Regions from separate parts of the Actinosynnema sp. NPDC050436 genome, predicted to be linked through region 1. Evidence: riboswitches for the same ligand, from Rfam matches in the RefSeq annotation. Region 1 holds a riboswitch; each other region holds the start of a gene.
The links. Region 1 has a riboswitch for S-adenosylmethionine ahead of thrC (threonine synthase). Riboswitches for the same ligand answer to the same signal wherever they lie in the genome.

Region 1 (5,913 bases):
CGGGCCGGCGGGGTCGACCTCGTCCTCATCCGGGCGGAGGTGGTGGACGACGGCGGGCGGGTGGTGGTGCTCGCTCCGGTTGCGGCGTGGCGGGAACTGCTTCCGGGACAACGGGTTCTCGCGCGCGGGACGCTCGCGCCGGCGAAGGCCGGTGAGCTGACCGTCGCCATGCTCAGGGTCCGTGGTCCGCCGCGCGACGTCACGCCGGCACCCGTGTGGCAGCGGGCGGCAGAGGCGTTGCGGGCAGGGCTGCGGGAGTCGAGCGGCACGCTCGACCCGGAGTCTGCGGGGTTGCTGCCCGCGCTGGTCGTCGGCGACACGTCGGGCCTGTCGTCCAGGGTGGTGGACGAGTTCCGCACCTCGGGCTTGGCGCACGTGCTGGCGGTCAGCGGGGCGAACCTGGCGATCCTGTGCGGCGCCGTGCTGTTGCTGTTGCGGCTGCTGGGCTTCGGCCCTCGCGGGTGTGCGGTGGGCGGGATGGCGGCGCTGGTCGGGTTCGTGGTGCTGGCCGGTCCGGAGCCGAGTGTGCTGCGGGCGGCGGTGATGGGTGCGGTGGCGCTGCTCGCGTTGGTGCTGGGGCGGGAGAAGTCGGCGTTGCCCGCGTTGGCGGCCGGGGTGGTCGTGCTGGTGCTGCACGATCCCCAGCTCGCGGTCGATCCGGGGTTCGGGCTGTCCGTCGTCGCCACGGCGGCGCTGGTGCTGCTCGCTCCCCGGTGGTCGGGCCGGCTGCGCGACCGGGGCGTGCCGGTCGGGGTGGCGGAGGCACTCGCGGTGCCGGCGGCGGCGCACCTCGCCACTGCTCCGCTGGTCGCCGGGATCTCGGGCCAGGTCAGCCTGGTCGCGGTCGTGGCGAACCTGCTGGTGGGTCCGGTGGTGGCACCGGCGACGGTGCTCGGGGTGCTGGCGGCCGTGGTGGCGCAGGTCCACCTCGACACGGCGCGGTTCGTGGTCGAGGTGGCCGGGCCTGCCACGTGGTGGCTGATCACGGTCGGCCGGCACGCGGCGGCGGTGCCCGGTGCGGCGGTGGCGTGGCCGGACGGCTGGACGGGCGGGCTGCTGCTGGTCGGCGCGGTGCTGGTGGCCTCGGGCGTGTTCCGGCTGCGGAGGCTGCGGGCGGTGCTCCTCGCGGTGGCCGCCGGGGCGGTCGTCGTGCTGGTGCCGGTCGGCGTGGTCGCGCCGCGCTGGCCGGTCCCCGGGTGGGGCGTGGTGGCGTGCGACGTGGGACAGGGCGACGCGGTCGTCCTGGCCACCGCCGAGCGCGACCAGGCGGTCCTGGTCGACACCGGGCCGGAGCCGGCGGCGGTGCTGGCCTGCCTGCACCGGCTGGGCGTGCGGAGAGTGCCGCTGGTGGTGCTGAGCCACCTCCACGCCGACCACGTGGGCGGGCTGGCGGCGGTGTTGGCGGAGCGGGAGGTCGGCGCGGTGGCCGTGGGGCCGTCGCGGCAGCCGGAGTGGGCGTGGAGGCAGGTCGTCGCGCTGGCGCGCGGTGCCGGGGTCGAGGTGGTGGAGCTGGCGGTCGGGCAGCGTTTGAGCTGGCCGGGGCTGGAGCTCGACGTGCTGGGACCCCGGGCGGTGCCGCGCGGCGAGGAGAACACGGCGGTCAACGACGCGTCCGTGGTGGTGCGGGCGACCACCCCGCTCGGCCGGGTGCTGTTGACCGGCGACGTCGAGCTGGCCGGGCAGGCGGCGCTGCTCGGCGGGCACGTCGACCTGCGGGCCGACGTGCTCAAGGTGCCGCACCACGGGTCGCGCTATTCGTCGCCGGAGTTCCTGGCGGCGGTGCGGCCCCGGGTCGCGCTGGTCAGCGTCGGGGCGGGCAACCGCTACGGCCACCCCAGCGGGGTGGTGGTGGACGCCCTGGCGCGCTGCGGGGCGTTGGTGCTGCGCACCGACCGGGACGGTGACACCGCCGTCCTGCCCGGCCCGGGAGGGCCTCGGGTCGTCCGCCGTGGCGACCCGCTGAACAACGGCGGCTGAACCGGCCGCCGGAAGACCAGAACGCTGCCCGGTCGAGCGACCGGGCCGACGAGAGGAGCACGACCATGAGCGACCGCAACACCTGGGTCCGGCTGCACACCGGCTGGTCGCCGCGCGAACTCGGCTGGGCGCTGTGGCAGCCCGGCTACTCCGCGCACCCGTGGCCCACGGCGGACCTGAGGCCGTCGTTCGAGTTCTACCTGTGCGAGGACCTGCCGACAGGCAGCCGGGGGATCGTGGCGCGGGCGAAGGTCACGAGGACCGTGGGCACCGTGGAGGTGGCTTCGCCGCAGGAGGCGTACCAGGAGATCGCCGACGCGCTGTTCGACGACGACCTGTCGATAGCGCCCGAGGACTGGCGCGCGAACCGGTACAACGGGCACAAGACGGCGTCACCGTGGCCGCAGCAGCTCACCGCGTGGCGGGCCGAGACCGAGGAGGTCGGGCCGTACCTGCTGCCCGAACTCTCGTCGTTCCCGCGCACCGGGTGGCTGCGGGTTCCGGACATCGTCTTGTGACCGGTCCGGTGGCGCGTTCGGCCCGCGCGCCGGGCACCTCCTGGGCGGGGGCGTGGCGCGCGAGCCGGTCGGGCGGAATCAGTCCTTCAGCGCGTTCAGCACGGCCTCGGCCGAGGGCGGGACGTTGGCGCGGGGACCGACGCGGTTGCCGAGGGCGTCGAGGGTCTTCAGGCCGTCGCCGGTGATCAGCAGCACCGTTTCGGCGTCCGGGTCGAGCTGACCGGTCTCGATGAGCTTCTTCGCCGTGGCGACGGTCACGCCGCCGGCCGTCTCGGCGAAGATGCCCTCGGTGCGGGCCAGCAGGCGGATGCCCTCGACCACTTCCTCGTCGGTGACGTCCTCGATCGCGCCGTTGGTGCGGCGGACCGCGTCCAGCACGTACGGGCCGTCCGCCGGGGCGCCGATCGCCAGCGAGCGGGCGATCGTGTCCGGGCGGACCGGGGACACCACGTCCTGGCCGGACTTGAACGCCGCCGCGACCGGGGAGCAGCCGGTCGCCTGGGCGCCGAAGACCTTGTACGGGGTGGCCTCGACCAGGCCGAGTTCGCCGAACTCGCGGAACGCCTTGTCGACCTTGGTCAGCTGCGAGCCGGACGCGATGGGCACCACGACCTGGTCGGGCAGCCGCCAGCCGAGCTGCTCGGCCACCTCGTAGCCCAGGGTCTTGGAGCCCTCGGCGTAGTAGGGGCGGACGTTGACGTTGACGAACGCCCAGTCCTCGTGCTCGGCGGCCAGCTCCTGCGCGAGGCGGTTCACGTCGTCGTAGTTGCCGTCGACGGTGATCAGGTTGCCGTCGTAGACGGCGGTCATGAGGATCTTGGCCTGCTCCAGGGAGGAGGGCACCAGCACGACCGACTGCCAGCCGGCGCGGGCGGCGGCGGCGGCCACGGCGTTGGCCAGGTTGCCGGTCGAGGGGCAGGCCAGGACCTTGAAGCCCAGTTCACGGGCGGCGGCGAGGGCGACGCCGACGACGCGGTCCTTGAACGAGTGGGTGGGGTTGCCGGTGTCGTCCTTGACCCAGACCTTGCGCACGCCCAGGGCCTTGGCGAGGCGGTCGGCCTCGACCAGGCGGGTGGCGCCGGGGTTGGTGTTGGGGTGCGACTCGACGTCGGCGGGGACCGGGAGCAGGCCGCGGTAGCGCCAGATCGACCGGGGGCCCGCCTCGATGTCCTCGCGGCGGACGCGGCCGAAGTCGTAGGCGACCTCCAGCGGCCCGAAGCACTCCAGACAGGCGTATTCCGGCGCGAGCGGGGTCTCGTGGCCGCATTCACGACACGACAGGGCACGAGCCGGGCCGAGGTCGAAGGAGGTGGTGGCCGAGGGCACACTGACAGCAGTCATCGCGAGGTATCTCCTCATCTTTCCCGCGTCGCGGGTCGGAATTGGCACCGTGGTCGTCGCAGCGGACGCTGCGCGACGGGTTGCCGGGGCTTCTTCGGGCCGATCCCTCTGCCCCTCTGGATGAGCGGTATTCAGTTGTGGCGTCCAACTTACGGCACGATCCCGACCGGCAGCCAGATCCGTCCACCATCCGGACGCGTTCCGGGGCGTGGGAGGATCGGGTCCGTGAGCGCGTCCGCAGTTACTCCAGACCCCGTGCACCTGGTCGTCGGCGAGGAAGAGTTGCTGGTCGAGCGCGCGGTGCGCGGTGCGCTGGCCGTGGCTCGCCAGGTCGATCCGCAGGCCGACCTGACCAGGGTGAAGGTGACTGAACTCACCCCTCCTGAGCTGGCCGAACTGGTGAGCCCCTCGCTGTTCGCAGAGGGGCGGGTGATCGCGCTGGACGCCGCCCAGGAGGCGGGCAAGGAGATCGCCGAGGCGGTCATCGCCTACGCCAAGGCGCCGGCCGACGGGGTGACCCTGGTCGTCGTGCACACCGGCGGCGGGCGCAGCAAGGTGGCCAAGGAGCTGCCCGCCGCGCTGCGCAAGGCCGGGGCGGCGGTGACCGAGTGCCCCAAGATCACCAAGGCGGCCGAGCGCGAGGCGTTCGTGCGCAACGAGATCCGCTCGGCGGGCGGCAAGGCCGACCCGGAGGCGGTTGGGGCGTTGATCGAGGCGATCGGGTCGGACCTGCGGGAGCTGGCGGCGGCGGCCTCGCAACTGGTGTCCGACACGGGCGGCAAGGTCGACGCGGACGCCGTCCACCGCTACCACCGGGGGCGGGCCGAGGTGACCGGCTTCGCGGTGGCCGAGAAGGCCGTGATGGGCGACCGGGGCGGCGCGCTGGAGGCCCTGCGCTGGGCGACCCAGACCGGTGTGCCGCACGTGCTGGTGGCCGACGCGCTGGCCGACGCGGTGCGGACCATCGCGCGGGTCTCGGCGGTGGGGCGGGGCGATCCTTTCAAGCTGGCCGGCGAGTTGGGGATGCCGCCGTGGAAGGTGAAGAAGGCGCAGGGGCAGGCGCGCGGCTGGGACGGTGACGGGTTGGCGGCGGCCATGTCGGTGGTCGCGGGGCTCAACGCCGACGTGAAGGGGGTGGCCGCCGACTCGGGCTACGCCCTGGAGCGGGCGGTGCTCAGGATCGTCGCGGCGTACGGGCGGCGCTGAGCCCGGAGCGGCGTTGCGGTGGGACGGTGCGGCACGGACGGTGCGGCACGCGGGACCGACGGCGTGGTGTGGTGCGGCGCGGCACGTGGGACGGGTGCCGGGTGCCGGGAAAAGCGAAGCGCCGCGCCCTCCGGAGAGGGGCGGCGCTTCGGGAGCTCTGCTCAGATCCGGGTGATCAGATCTGGTTGGCGCGTCGGGCCAGGGCCGACTTCTTGTTGGCGGCCTGGTTGGCGTGGATCACGCCCTTGGTGACGGCCTTGTCGAGCTTGCGGGAAGCCTCGCGGGCGAGGGCGACGGCCTTGTCCTTGTCGCCCGCCTCGGCGGCCTCACGGAACTTGCGGATCGCGGTCTTCAGCGACGACTTGACGGCCTTGTTGCGCAGCCGCGCCTTCTCGTTCGTCTTGATCCGCTTGAGCTGGGACTTGATGTTCGCCACGCGAAAGCCACCGTTTCCTCGGTCTTGGGGTCGCATCGCGCTGTGATCGGCCCCACCGGAGTGGGCTTCCTCCATTGCGGAATGCCGCGCGATACGGCTGCCGAGGTTATCAGGGCTGCTCGGGGCAGCGCGCACCGGTCCTCGGCGGAAAAACAGTACACGCGTCCGGTTACCCTGATCGGGTGATGACCGCTCTGGACTGGCCCGGGTTCGGGCAGGTGACGCTCGCCGGCCTCCTCTTCCTCTGCGTGGCCGCCGCCCTCGCCGGCGCGGTGGACGCGGTGGTGGGTGGGGGCGGGCTGATCCAGCTCCCGGCGTTGTTGCTGGTCGGGCCAGGTGGGCAGCCGCTCTACGCGCTGGCCACGAACAAGGTCGCGGCGGTCGTCGGCACGGCTTCCGCAGTCGGTGCGTACGCGCGGCAGACGACGATCGACT
Region 2 (5,913 bases), on a different contig from region 1:
GACGGCGAGCAGCGCGAGGGCTGGGTCCGCTCGGTCACCGTGGACGAGGCGCTCGACCAGCTCGAGGTTGCCGACGAGGGTGCCTGGGTCTCCCACGACCGGGGCATGGCCGTGCCGCTGGGCGGGATGTCGCTGGAGGTCAAGAGCCTCAAGACCATCACGCTCTACGACGGCGGCAACGAGCCCAAGCAGCTCACCACGACCGCGCTGACGGTCGACGAGCTGATCGAGGCCGAGAAGATCGAACTCGGTCCGGAGGACAAGCTGGAGTCCGCCGGGGACCTGCGGATCACCAACGGCGCCGAGGTCCACATCAGCCGCACCGGCGTGTCCGTGATCAACGCGACGGAGGCCGTCGAGCCGCCCGTCGAGGAGGTCAAGGACGACTCGATGATGAAGGGCTCCAAGGAGACCGTCGAGGCGGGCGAGCCGGGCGAGCAGATCGTCACCTACCGGGTGACCATCAAGAACGGCAAGGAGACCGGCCGCGAGAAGCTGGGCGCGAAGGTCACCAAGGAGCCCAAGGCCAAGAAGGTCAAGGTCGGCACCAAGCTCCCGCCCGACGGCGAGGTGTGGGACCGGCTCGCGCAGTGCGAGGCCACCGGCAACTGGGCCATCAACACCGGCAACGGCTACTACGGCGGCCTCCAGTTCGACAAGCGCACGTGGGACTCCAACGGCGGCGGCCAGTACGCCGCGTACCCCCACCAGGCCACCCGCGAGCAGCAGATCGCCATCGCCACCAAGGTGCGCGACGCGCGCGGCGGGTACTCGGCGTGGCCCCACTGCCGGTCGCAGCTCGGCCTGCCGTAGATTTCCGGCGGTGACCGAAGCTGCTTCCTCGGCCGGCCCCGGGAGTTCCCTCCTCGGGCCGGCTGATGTGCGTCGGCTGGCTGCCGAGTTGGACGTCCGGCCGACCAAGAAGCTCGGGCAGAACTTCGTCCACGACCCGAACACGGTCCGCAAGATCGTGGCCTCGGCAGACCTCGGCCCGGACGACGCGGTGCTGGAGGTGGGCCCGGGACTGGGCTCGCTGACCCTCGCGCTGCTGCCCGCCTGCGCCTCGGTGACCGCCGTCGAGATCGACCCGGTGCTGGCCGCCCGGCTGCCGCTGACGGTGGCGGAGCGCGCCCCCGGGCTCGCCGACCGGCTGACCGTCGTCGAGGCCGACGCCCTGCGCGTCACGGCCGACCGGTTCCCGGTCCCGCCCACCGCGCTGGTGGCCAACCTCCCGTACAACGTGGCCGTGCCGGTGGTGCTGCACCTGATGGCGCTGCTGCCGTCGCTGCGCACCGGGCTGGTGATGGTGCAGGCCGAGGTCGCCGACCGGATGGCCGCCCGGCCGGGCAGCAAGGTCTACGGGGTGCCCAGCGTGAAGCTCGCCTGGTACGCGGACGCCCGCAAGGCCGGACCGGTGTCGCGCTCGGTGTTCTGGCCGGTGCCGAACGTGGACTCCGCGCTGGTCGCCTTCACCCGCCACGAGCCGCTGTCCACTGTGGACCGCGTGCGGCTGTTCTCGTTGGTGGACGCGGCTTTCGCGCAGCGCCGCAAGATGCTCCGGGGCGCGCTCGCCGGGTGGGCCGGCTCGGCCGCCGAGGCGGAGCGGCTGCTGGTGCTGGCGGGGGTCGACCCCGGCCTGCGGGGGGAGCAATTGGACGTCGGAGATTTCGTCCGGATAGCCGAGGTTTCCTCACCGCAATAGCCGATGATCTTTCGGCCGAAAGTGTGATTTGACGAACGATCCTCATGCAGGCTTGCGTTCAAGCCTCTGCGTCAGGTGTACTCGTGCTGCCATCCCGAGCGGCCGAGAGACCTGGCTCTACGACGCCGCAGCAACCACCTCCCCATGGAGGCAGGTGCTTCAGCCAGGATCGATGGAGGATCACGTGCCCAGGATGCTGCTCACGCGCCGGCGAGTCGTCGACCACGGCCGCCGCACGGTTTCGGGCTGTCGCAGCTAATCCGCCTCGGCGCATTTTCGAGTCCTCGTCGTCCCTTTCGGGACACCCTTCTTGAACCGGCCTTCGGACGCGCACGCCACGAGCGTGCGCTGCCGCGTGCAGTCGTGGAGCGAAATCGTGATCACTGTCGAGAACCTCACCAAGACCTTTCCCGGAAGTACCGGTCAGGTTCGCGCGCTGGACGGCGTGAACCTGGACGTCGCCGCCGGCACCGTCCTGGGCGTCGTCGGCCCCAGCGGGGCGGGCAAGTCCACGCTGGCGCGGTGCGTCGCGCTGCTGGAGCGCCCCGACAGCGGCGCGATCCGCGTCGACGGCACCGACCTGGTGTCCCTCGGCGGACCGGCGCTGCGCGCCGCCCGCCGGCAGATCGGCGTTGTGCCGCAAGGGGATTCGCTGCTGCGCCAGCGCACCGCCGCCGGCAACGTGGCGCTCCCGCTGGAGTCGGCGGGCGTCGCCGGCCCGCAGCGCCGCACCCGCGTCGCGGAGCTGCTCGACCTGGTCGGCCTCACCGACAAGGCGGGCGTCTACCCCGACCAGCTCTCCGGCGGCCAGCGCCAGCGGATCGCCGTCGCGCGCGCCCTGGCGGCCAGCCCGTCCGTGCTGCTGGCCGACGAGCCGACCTCCGCGCTCGACCCCGACACCACCGGCTCCGTGCTGACCGTGCTCGACCGCGCGCGCGCCGAACTCGGCGTGACCGTGCTCGTGGTCACCCACGACATGGGCGTGGTCCGCAAGATCTGCGACGACGTCGCGGTGCTGGAGGACGGCCGCGTGGTCGAGCACGGCAAGGTGCTCAGCCTGGTCGCCGACGCCTCCTCGCGCACGGCCGCCTCGCTGCTGCCCGCCGTGGACCAGAACCCGGCCGCCGAGGGCGCGTACGACCGCGTCGCGGACGTCGTGCTGGTCGGCTTCGCGGCCGTCGGCGCGCTGCTGCCCGAGGCGACCAGCCGGTTCGGCGTCGACCTCAACCTGCTCGGCGGCGGCCTGACGCGGCTCGGGGAGACCCCCGTGGCGCGGTTCCGCGTCGGCCTCACCGGCGAGCGCGCTGACTCGGCGCTGGAGTGGATCTCGGAAGCGGGTGGCGCGGTGCGCCGAACACTGGCAGGGCCCCAGGGAGTAGCTGCGTGAGGTCTGCGACACCCTGGTCCACCGTGCTGGACGACGTCCTGGTCGCCACCGGCCAGACCGTCTACATGGTGGGCGTCTCCACCCTGATCGCCGTGGTTCTCGGCATCCCGCTCGGCGTCTGGCTGCAGCTCACCGCCCCCGGTGGGCTGCGGCCCAGGCCCGTGGTGCACAAACTGCTCGGCTTCGTGGTCGACCTCGGCCGGTCCATGCCCTTCCTGGTGCTGCTGATCGTGTTGATGTCGTTCACCCGGTTGATCCTCGGCGGCACGATCGGGCCGACGGCGGCCATCGTGCCGCTGGCGGTCGGCGCGATCCCGTTCGTCGGGCGGCTGGTCCAGAACGTCCTGTCCGAGGTGCACGTCGCGGTGATCGAGGCCGCCGTGACGACCGGGGCCTCCACCACCCGCATCGTGCGCAGCGTGCTGCTGCGCGAGTCGCTGCCCGCGCTGGTCAACGCCATCGGCGTGACCGCCATCGCCCTGCTCGGCTACTCGGCCATGGCCGGCGTGGTGGGCGGCGGCGGCCTCGGCGACCTCGCCGTGCGCGAGGGCTACCAGCGGTTCAACGACCGCTACCTGTGGGCGACGGTCGTGGTGCTCGCCATCGTGGCCACCCTGATCCAGTTCGCGGGCAACCGCATCGCGCGCGGCGTCGACCGCCGCCGCCACGCCTCCGTCTGACACACCTCTCCGCAAAAGGAAATGACATGCGCATTCGTGCTGCCCTCGTCGCCGTGCTGCTGACCGCAGTGGGCTGCGGCAGCGGCCAGACCGGTGCCGCCTCCGACCCGGAAGCGGCCCTGAAGGTCGGCGTCAGCCCCGTCCCGCACGCCCAGGTGCTCAAGTACGTGGCGGACAACCTCGCCGAGGACAAGGGCCTCAAGATCGAGGTCGTCGAGTTCACCGACTACGTCCAGCCGAACACCGCCCTGGTCGACGGCTCGCTGGACGCCAACTACTTCCAGACCATCCCGTACCTGGACACGTTCAAGGCGGAGAGCGGCGCGAAGCTGGAGTGGATCGGCCCGGTGCACGTCGAGCCGCTCGGGGTGTACTCCAAGAAGCACAAGAAGCTCACCGACCTGCCGTCCGGCGCGAAGGTCGCGGTGGCCAACGACGCCACCAACGAGGCCCGGGGCCTGCGGCTGCTCGCCGACAACGGGCTGATCAAGCTCAAGGCCGGCGCGGAGAAGACCCCGTCCATCCGCGACGTCGCGGAGAACCCGAAGAACCTGGAGTTCGTGGCGCTGGAAGCGGCCCAGCTGCCCCGGTCGCTGGAGGACACCGACGCCTCCGTGGTGAACGGCAACTACGCGATCGACGCCGGCCTCAAGCCGTCCTCCGACGCGCTGGTGCTGGAGAAGGCCGAGGGCAACCCCAATGCCAACGGCCTGGTCACCCGCGCCGAGCTCAAGGACGACAAGCGGATCAAGGACCTGCTCGCCCTGCTCCAGTCCCCGCAGGTCAAGGACTACATCAAGACCACCTTCTCCGGGTCGGTCCTGGCGGTCTGAGTCAGCGGTCCGCGGTGGCGCGCTCTCCCCGGAGAGCGCGCCACGCGCCGTAGAGGGCCACGCCCGCCAGCGCGCCGGTCACCACCGTGATCGACCCGCTGACCAGGACGTCCGTCGAGTTGTCGCCGGTGGTGGTGAACGCCGCGAACCCGGCGGTGAACACCGCCAGCGCGGTGCGGACCAGGGCCGGGCGAGCCGGGGGCGCGTACCGGGCCGGGACCGGCCGGCGGGGCATCCGGGAGAGCTGCCGGGCGCACCAGGCGAGGGTGACCAGGGCTCCCAGGACCGTGCTCAGCCACTGGGCCAGCGCGAAACCGGGCATCCCGAGGACGTCGTCCTCCAGCGCCGGGAACAGCCGCACGCCCCAGCCGTCGTGGTGGGTGAAGGCGTCCCACGCGAAGTGGGTCACCACGCCGACGAGCGCCGAGGCGGCGGCGGCCGGGCCGAGGCGCGGCGCGGGCAGGTGCGCGACCCGGGACCGGACCGCCGCCGGGGCCAGCGCCAGCAGCGGGCGCAGCAGCACCGCCCGGTACAGCGCCAGGGCGGCCAGCGCGATCGGCACGTCCACCACGACCAGGCCCCACCAGGTGTGGGTGTAGTCACCGCCGACGGGGCGCAGCAGCGCGAAGTACGGCAGGTCCGGTGCCAGCGAGCCCGCGACCAGCGCCGACGGCACCAGCGGCCGGCGGGCCAGCGGCAGGACGGCGGCGACGTGCGAGGCGGTGAACGGCATACCCGCATTCGACCACCCCGGCCCGCGCCCGGACCCCGTGGGCACGGGTTCTCCACGGTTCCCCCGCAGGTCCCGCCGAAGCTCCCGGCGCAGGTCGCGGCCGGGTGGCAGCGAGCACCCGGCGGACGCCCGTAGGCTTCATGGCGTGCTCGCCGTAGTCCCACCCCCGGTCACCGTCCGCGTCCCGGCCAAGGTCAACCTGCACCTGGCGGTCGGTGACCCGCGCGCGGACGGCTACCACGACCTGGTGACGATCTTCCAGGCGCTGTCCCTGACCGACGAGGTGACGGTCGCCGTCGCCGACGACCCCGGCGTCGAGGTGCGCGGCGAGGGCGCGGACTCCGTGCCCACCGGACCGTCCAACCTCGCCTGGCGGGCGGTGCGGGCGCTGGCCGAGCACGTCGGCCGCGACCCCGACGACCCCAAGGTCCGGGTGTCGATCCGCAAGACCATCCCGGTCGCCGGCGGCATGGCGGGCGGCAGCGCGAACGCGGCGGCCACCCTGGTCGGCCTCGCGTCGCTGTGGCGGCTGGAGGTCGGCCGCGACGAGCTGGCCGGGCTCGCCGCCGGGATCGGCG
Region 3 (5,913 bases), on a different contig from region 1:
CGTCGCCGGGCAGCCGGCGCTCGTGCACGTTCTCGATCATCGCAACCTCCGTACGGTGCCGTATGGAACTGACCATACGGTAGCGTACGGGGAGTGAGAGCACGCCGGACCAAGGACGACTGGACCCAGGTGGCCCTGCGGGCGCTGGCCGAGGGCGGGGTGGCGGCGGTGGCCGTGGAACCGCTCGCGGCGCGGCTCGGCGCGACGAAGGGCAGCGCCTACTGGCACTTCCCCAACCGCGAAGCCCTGCTCAAGGCCACCCTCGAACGGTGGGAGCGGGAGCACACCGAGGCGGTGATCGAGCTGGTCGAGGGCGAGCCCACGCCGGACGGCCGGCTGCGCAAGCTGTTCGGGCTGGTCCTGGAGGACCCGCGCGCCAGCGCCGTGGAGCTGGCCATGCTCGCCGCCAAGGACGACCCGGCGGTCGCGCCCGTGCTGCGCCGCGTCACCGACCGGCGGGTCGGCTACCTGGTCGAGCTGTTCGGCGCCATCGGGTTCCCGCCCGCCGCCGCCCGCCGCCGGGCCGTGCTCGCCTACTCGGTCTACCTCGGCCAGGCCCAGCTCATGTCCGCCGCGCCGCACGTGGTCGACGGCCGCCGCGACCTGCTGGAGGACACCCTCGCCTCGGTGACCTCCCGTGCCTGACCCGTTCCGGCTGGGCGTCCGGGTCAAGCCCGGCGCGAAGCGCGACGCCGTGGGCGGCCGGTGGGACGGGACGGCGCTGGTGGTCGCCGTCGCCGCGCCCGCCGTGGAGGGCCGGGCCAACGAGGCCGTGCGCAGGGCGGTGGCCGGGGCGTTCGGCGTGCGCAGCCGGGACGTGCGGATCGTGCGGGGCGAACGCGGCCGGGACAAGGTGGTCGAGCTCGACCCGGCCCCGGCCGACGCCCGGGAACGCCTCGCGCGGCTCCTCGACGGCTGACCGGCGGGTCGTCCGAGCGGACGATCGGTCCGATGTGGATGGTCGACGGCGGTGCGTCCACCGTGGACCCCGCCCCGCCGCACCGCAACCGCCCGGCGCGGCCCCGGTGGGCACAGCCGGTGCCGGATTAGTCCAAATCGACGTCAGCGGGGGAGAATGCACACCACCGAGTGAACAACTGGAGGTCGAGTGGGTGGTGTGACGGCCTTTCTCGGCATCGGCGCCGCGGTGTTGCTGCTCTCCGTCATCGCGGTGCGGGTGTCGACCAAGCTCGGTCTGCCCTCGCTCCTGCTGTACCTGGGCATCGGCGTGCTGCTCGGCGAGTCCGTGCTCGGCATCCAGTTCGAGGACGCCGACCTGACCCGCTCGCTGGGCACCGTGGCGCTCGTGCTGATCCTCACCGAGGGCGGCCTGACGACCCGCTGGACCGCCGTGAAACCCGCCCTGGGGCTGGGGATCGCACTGTCCACAGTGTCCGTCGCGGTCAGCGTCGGGCTGACCGGCCTCGGCCTGCACCACCTGCTCGGCCTGGACTGGCGCACGGCCCTGCTGTGGGGGGCGGTGCTGTCGTCCACCGACGCGGCGGCGGTGTTCAGCGTGCTGCGCGGGGTGGGCGTCGGCAAGCGCCTGATCGGCGCGCTGGAGCTGGAGTCCGGCCTCAACGACGCCCCGGTGTACATCGCCGTGGTGCTGCTCGCCTCCCCCGATCCGGTGACGTGGACCGCGCCCGCGCTGATGGCCTACGAGCTGCTCGCCGGCGGCGCGATCGGCGTCGCGCTCGGGTGGCTGGGCGGGGTCGGGCTGCGGCGTGCCGCACTCCCGTCCACCGGCCTGTACCCGCTGGCCACGGTCGCGGTGTGCCTGCTCGCCTACACGGCCGGCGACCTGGCGCACGCGTCCGGGTTCCTCGCGGTCTACACGGCGGCCCTCGTGCTGGGCAACGCCCGCCTGCCGCACCGGTCGGACACGCTGTCCTTCGCCGAGGGCCTGGGCTGGATCGCCCAGATCGGCCTGTTCGTGCTGCTGGGCCTGTACGCCTCGCCCGGCCGGCTGTTCGAGTCCCTGATCCCCGCGCTGGTCGCGGGCGGCGTGCTGGTCCTGCTGGCCCGGCCGGTGTCGGTGCTGTGCGCGGCGCTGCCGTTCAAGGTGCCGTGGCGCGAGCAGGTGTTCATCTCGTGGTCCGGGCTGCGCGGCGCGGTCCCGATCGTGTTCGCCCTGATCCCGCTCATCCAGGGCTTCGACGGCGCGCAGCAGCTCGTGGACGTGGTGTTCGTGCTGGTCATCCTGCTGACGGTGGTGCAGGGCTCGACCCTGCCGTGGATGGCGAAGTGGCTCGGGCTGGTGCGCTCCGGCGAGGCGCAGGAGGTCCAGGTCGACTCCTCGGCGCTGGACGAGCTGGGCGCGGAGCTGCTCCAGGTGCGCATCCAGACCGGGTCCAAGCTGCACGGCGTCTACCTCAGCGAGCTGCGGCTGCCGCCGGGCGCGGCGGTGAGCCTGGTGGTGCGCGGCGACGACGGGTTCACCCCGCAGGCCACCACCCGCCTCCAGGTGCACGACCAGTTGCTGGTGGTCTGCACGGACGCGGCCCGCACGGCGGCCGAGAAGCGCATCCGCGCCGTCGACCGCGCCGGCCGCTACGCCCGGTGGAAGGGCGACGCGGGCCTGCCGTGACCCGCCGGTCCCCGCTGTGATCCCGGTCGCGCCCGGAGGGCGGTACCGGGCGGGCGGACCGGTGCGGTGATCGCCGCCGTGACCTGCGGGAGCCGCCGGGCCCTGGCGGTTCCCGCACGGCGGGCGGAAGCGGCGGGCGGGCTCCCGGATCGTGAACGGGCCTCGACTCGGCGCGGTGCCGTGGGCTAACTTCGGTCCCGAGGTCATGAGTGCCAGCGCGAAGCTCGGGCTAGCTGGCCGGCAACCCTCCTACCGCGGTGGGGTGCCCCCGATGAGGACCTGGCCTGGCGCGCAGGGCGTCGGGCAAGCGCGGGCCTCCCATGCCACGGAGTCCGCCGGACCCGTCGGAGGTTGTCATGACCGTCGCAGTTCCCGGATCGATCGCCGCCCTGCCCCGCGTCGTCGGGGCGTCGCTGCGCGTCCCGCTGGTCACCGGCGAGCGCGTCGAGTACGCCAACCTCGACCACGCCGCCAGCGCACCCTGCCTGGAGCAGGTCCGCGACGCCGTGGACGAGCTGCTGCCCTGGTACGCCAGCGTGCACCGGGGCGCGGGCTTCGCCTCCCAGGTGTCCACCCGGGTCTACGAGCAGGCCCGCGACTCGGTGCGCCGCTTCCTCGGTGCCCGCGACACCGACACCGTCGTGTTCACCCGCAACACCACCGACTCGCTGAACCTGCTGGCCCGCAGCCTGCCCCGGCACACCTCCGTGGTGCTGTTCGACACCGACCACCACGCGGCGCTGCTGCCGTGGCGCGGCCCGAACGTGCGCCGCCTGGTCACCCCGGCTAGGCCCGCCGAGGCCGTGCTGGAGCTCGACCGCGCGCTGCGCGCCACCCCCGAAGGCCCCCGGCTGGTCGTGGTGACCGGCGCGTCGAACGTGACCGGCGAGGTGTGGCCGGTGGCCGAACTCGCCGCCGTCGCCCGCCGGCACGGCGCCCGGGTCGCGCTCGACGCCGCGCAGCTCGCCCCGCACCGCCCGGTGGACCTGCGGGCGCTGGACGTGGACTACGCGGTGCTCTCCGGCCACAAGGTCTACGCCCCGTTCGGCACCGGCGTGCTGGTCGGCCGGGCCGACTGGCTCCAGGCCGCCGACCCGTACCTGGTCGGCGGCGGCGCGACCGCGCGGGTCACCGACCACGGCGACCGGCTGGGCGTGGCCTGGTCGGCGGTGCCGGAGCGGCACGAGGCCGGGTCGCCGAACGTCGTGGGCGTGCACGCCCTCGCGGTGGCCTGCGACGTGCTGGGCCGGCACTGGGAGCAGACCACCGCGCACGAGCGGGAGCTGCTGGCCCGGCTGCGCGCCGGCCTGGCGACCGTGCCCGGCGCGCACGAGCTGTCGCTGTTCGGCCCCGGGCAGGACCGGGTGGGCGTGGTGAGCTTCGTGGTGCACGGGCAGGACGTCGGCTTCCTGGCCGCCGCGCTCGCCGCCGAGCACGGCATCGGCGTGCGGGACGGCGCGTTCTGCGCGCACGTCGCCGTGCACCGGCTGACCGAGGGCGACCGGGCGCTGCGCGCGTCGCTGGGCCTGGGCAGCACCGCCGAGCACGTCGACCGGTTCGTGGCGGCGCTGCGGTCGCTGGTGGTCGAGGGCTCGCGGTGGCGGTACCGGGTCGTCGACGGCCGGTGGGTGCCGGAGGACGACGAGCGGGCGCTCCCGCCGTTCCTGCGCTGAACGGATGCTGGACAATGGCCCGGTGAGCACCGATCCCAACACCGGTCCGGAGCACCGGGCCGCCCCGGTCGACCCGGACCCGGGCGGCACCGCCGAGCCGCCACCCCCGAAGAGCCGGGTGGCGCTGCTCGCGGCGATCGCCCCGGTGGTGCTGGCGCTCGACGTCGCGACCAAGGTCGTCGCGGTCGAGCAGCTGGAGGGCCGGGAACCCGTCGAGCTGCTCGGCGGACTGGTCTACCTGTCGTTCCTGCGCAACTCCGGCGCGGCGTTCGGCCTGGCCGAGGGCTGGACGGTGATCCTCGCCCTGATCGCGGTGGGCGTGGTCGGGTTCATCCTGTGGATCGCCCGCAAGCTGCGGTCGGTCGGCTGGGCGGTCGGCCTCGGGCTGGTGCTGGGCGGCGCGGCGGGCAACCTGGTGGACCGGCTGTTCCGGTCGCCGGGACCGCTGCGCGGGCACGTGGTCGACTTCATCTCGGTCGTCGAGCCCTACGGCACGTTCTTCCCGGTGTTCAACATCGCCGACTCCGGCATCTGCGTGGGCGGCGCGATCATCGTGATCATGGCCGCGCTCCAGCGCGACTACGACGGGACCCGCCACGTGAAGCCGGTGGAGGACGCATGAGCGACTACCGCACGCTGCCCGTGCCCGACGGGCTGGACGGGATGCGCGTCGACGCGGGCCTGGCCAAGCTCCTCGGCCTGTCCCGCACGGTCGTGGCGACCCTGGCCGAGGCCGGCGACGTGGTGCTCGACGGCCAGCCCGCCGGCAAGTCCGACCGGCTGGTCGCGGGCTCGTGGCTGGAGGTCGCGCTGCCCGAGCCGGAACGCCCGGTGCAGGTGCAGGCGATCGCCGTCGAGGGCCTGGAGGTCCTGCACGAGGACGACGACATCATCGTGGTCGACAAGCCGGTCGGCGTGGCCGTGCACCCCAGCCCCGGCTGGACGGGCCCGACGGTGGTCGGCGGGCTCGCCGCCGCCGGGGTGCGGGTCGCCACGTCCGGCGCGGCCGAGCGGCAGGGCGTGGTGCACCGGCTGGACGTCGGCACGACCGGCGTGATGGTGGTCGCCAAGAGCGAGCACGCGTACTCGGCGCTCAAGCAGGCGTTCAAGGAGCGGACGGTCGACAAGCTGTACCACGCGCTGGTGCAGGGCCACCCGGACCCGATCAAGGGCACCGTCGACGCGCCGATCGACCGCCACCCCAAGCACGACTACAAGTTCGCGGTGATGGCCAACGGCAAGCCGAGCATCACCCACTACGAGGTGGTCGAGGCGTTCCGGGCGGCGTCGCTGCTCGACGTGCACCTGGAGACCGGGCGCACCCACCAGATCCGGGTGCACTTCTCCGCGCTGCGCCACCCGTGCGTGGGCGACCTGACCTACGGCGCGGACCCGGTGCTGGCCAAGCGGCTGGGCGTGACCCGGCAGTGGCTGCACGCGCGCACGCTGGGCTTCTACCACCCGGCCGACGGCCAGTGGGTCTCGTTCACCAGCGAGTACCCGGCCGACCTGGCCGACGCGCTGGAACTGCTGCGCGCCGAGGGCTGACCGCGCTACCGCGCCGGGCCGACGACGGACCCGGCGCGCAGCCACGCCTCGCAGCCGATGAGGTCCTCCACCGCGAACTGGTGGTCCTCCACGACGTGCGCG

Region 2: another riboswitch for S-adenosylmethionine. It lies ahead of AB0I60_RS25595 (ATP-binding cassette domain-containing protein); the one in region 1 lies ahead of thrC (threonine synthase).
Region 3: another riboswitch for S-adenosylmethionine. It lies ahead of AB0I60_RS33065 (aminotransferase class V-fold PLP-dependent enzyme); the one in region 1 lies ahead of thrC (threonine synthase).

The regions. Positions count from the first base shown of each region.
Region 1 covers NZ_JBFAJV010000005.1:381,969-387,881, forward strand. The annotation lists gene AB0I60_RS16615 (DNA internalization-related competence protein ComEC/Rec2) at 1-1,977, shown strand, start outside; gene AB0I60_RS16620 (hypothetical protein) at 2,043-2,495, shown strand; gene thrC (threonine synthase) at 2,574-3,836, opposite strand; SAM riboswitch class I at 3,848-3,963, opposite strand; gene holA (DNA polymerase III subunit delta) at 4,062-5,042, shown strand; gene rpsT (30S ribosomal protein S20) at 5,218-5,478, opposite strand; gene AB0I60_RS16640 (TSUP family transporter) at 5,664-5,913, shown strand, end outside.
Region 2 covers NZ_JBFAJV010000011.1:143,739-149,651, forward strand. The annotation lists gene AB0I60_RS25585 (transglycosylase family protein) at 1-813, shown strand, start outside; gene rsmA (16S rRNA (adenine(1518)-N(6)/adenine(1519)-N(6))-dimethyltransferase RsmA) at 824-1,702, shown strand; SAM riboswitch class I at 1,789-1,881, shown strand; gene AB0I60_RS25595 (ATP-binding cassette domain-containing protein) at 2,079-3,089, shown strand; gene AB0I60_RS25600 (methionine ABC transporter permease) at 3,086-3,769, shown strand; gene AB0I60_RS25605 (MetQ/NlpA family ABC transporter substrate-binding protein) at 3,796-4,602, shown strand; gene AB0I60_RS25610 (DUF4184 family protein) at 4,604-5,335, opposite strand; gene AB0I60_RS25615 (4-(cytidine 5'-diphospho)-2-C-methyl-D-erythritol kinase) at 5,481-5,913, shown strand, end outside.
Region 3 covers NZ_JBFAJV010000019.1:91,548-97,460, forward strand. The annotation lists gene AB0I60_RS33045 (SRPBCC family protein) at 1-40, opposite strand, end outside; gene AB0I60_RS33050 (TetR/AcrR family transcriptional regulator) at 94-645, shown strand; gene AB0I60_RS33055 (DUF167 domain-containing protein) at 638-919, shown strand; gene AB0I60_RS33060 (potassium/proton antiporter) at 1,118-2,590, shown strand; SAM riboswitch class IV at 2,792-2,906, shown strand; gene AB0I60_RS33065 (aminotransferase class V-fold PLP-dependent enzyme) at 2,947-4,263, shown strand; gene lspA (signal peptidase II) at 4,286-4,885, shown strand; gene AB0I60_RS33075 (RluA family pseudouridine synthase) at 4,882-5,811, shown strand; gene AB0I60_RS33080 (asparagine synthase-related protein) at 5,817-5,913, opposite strand, start outside.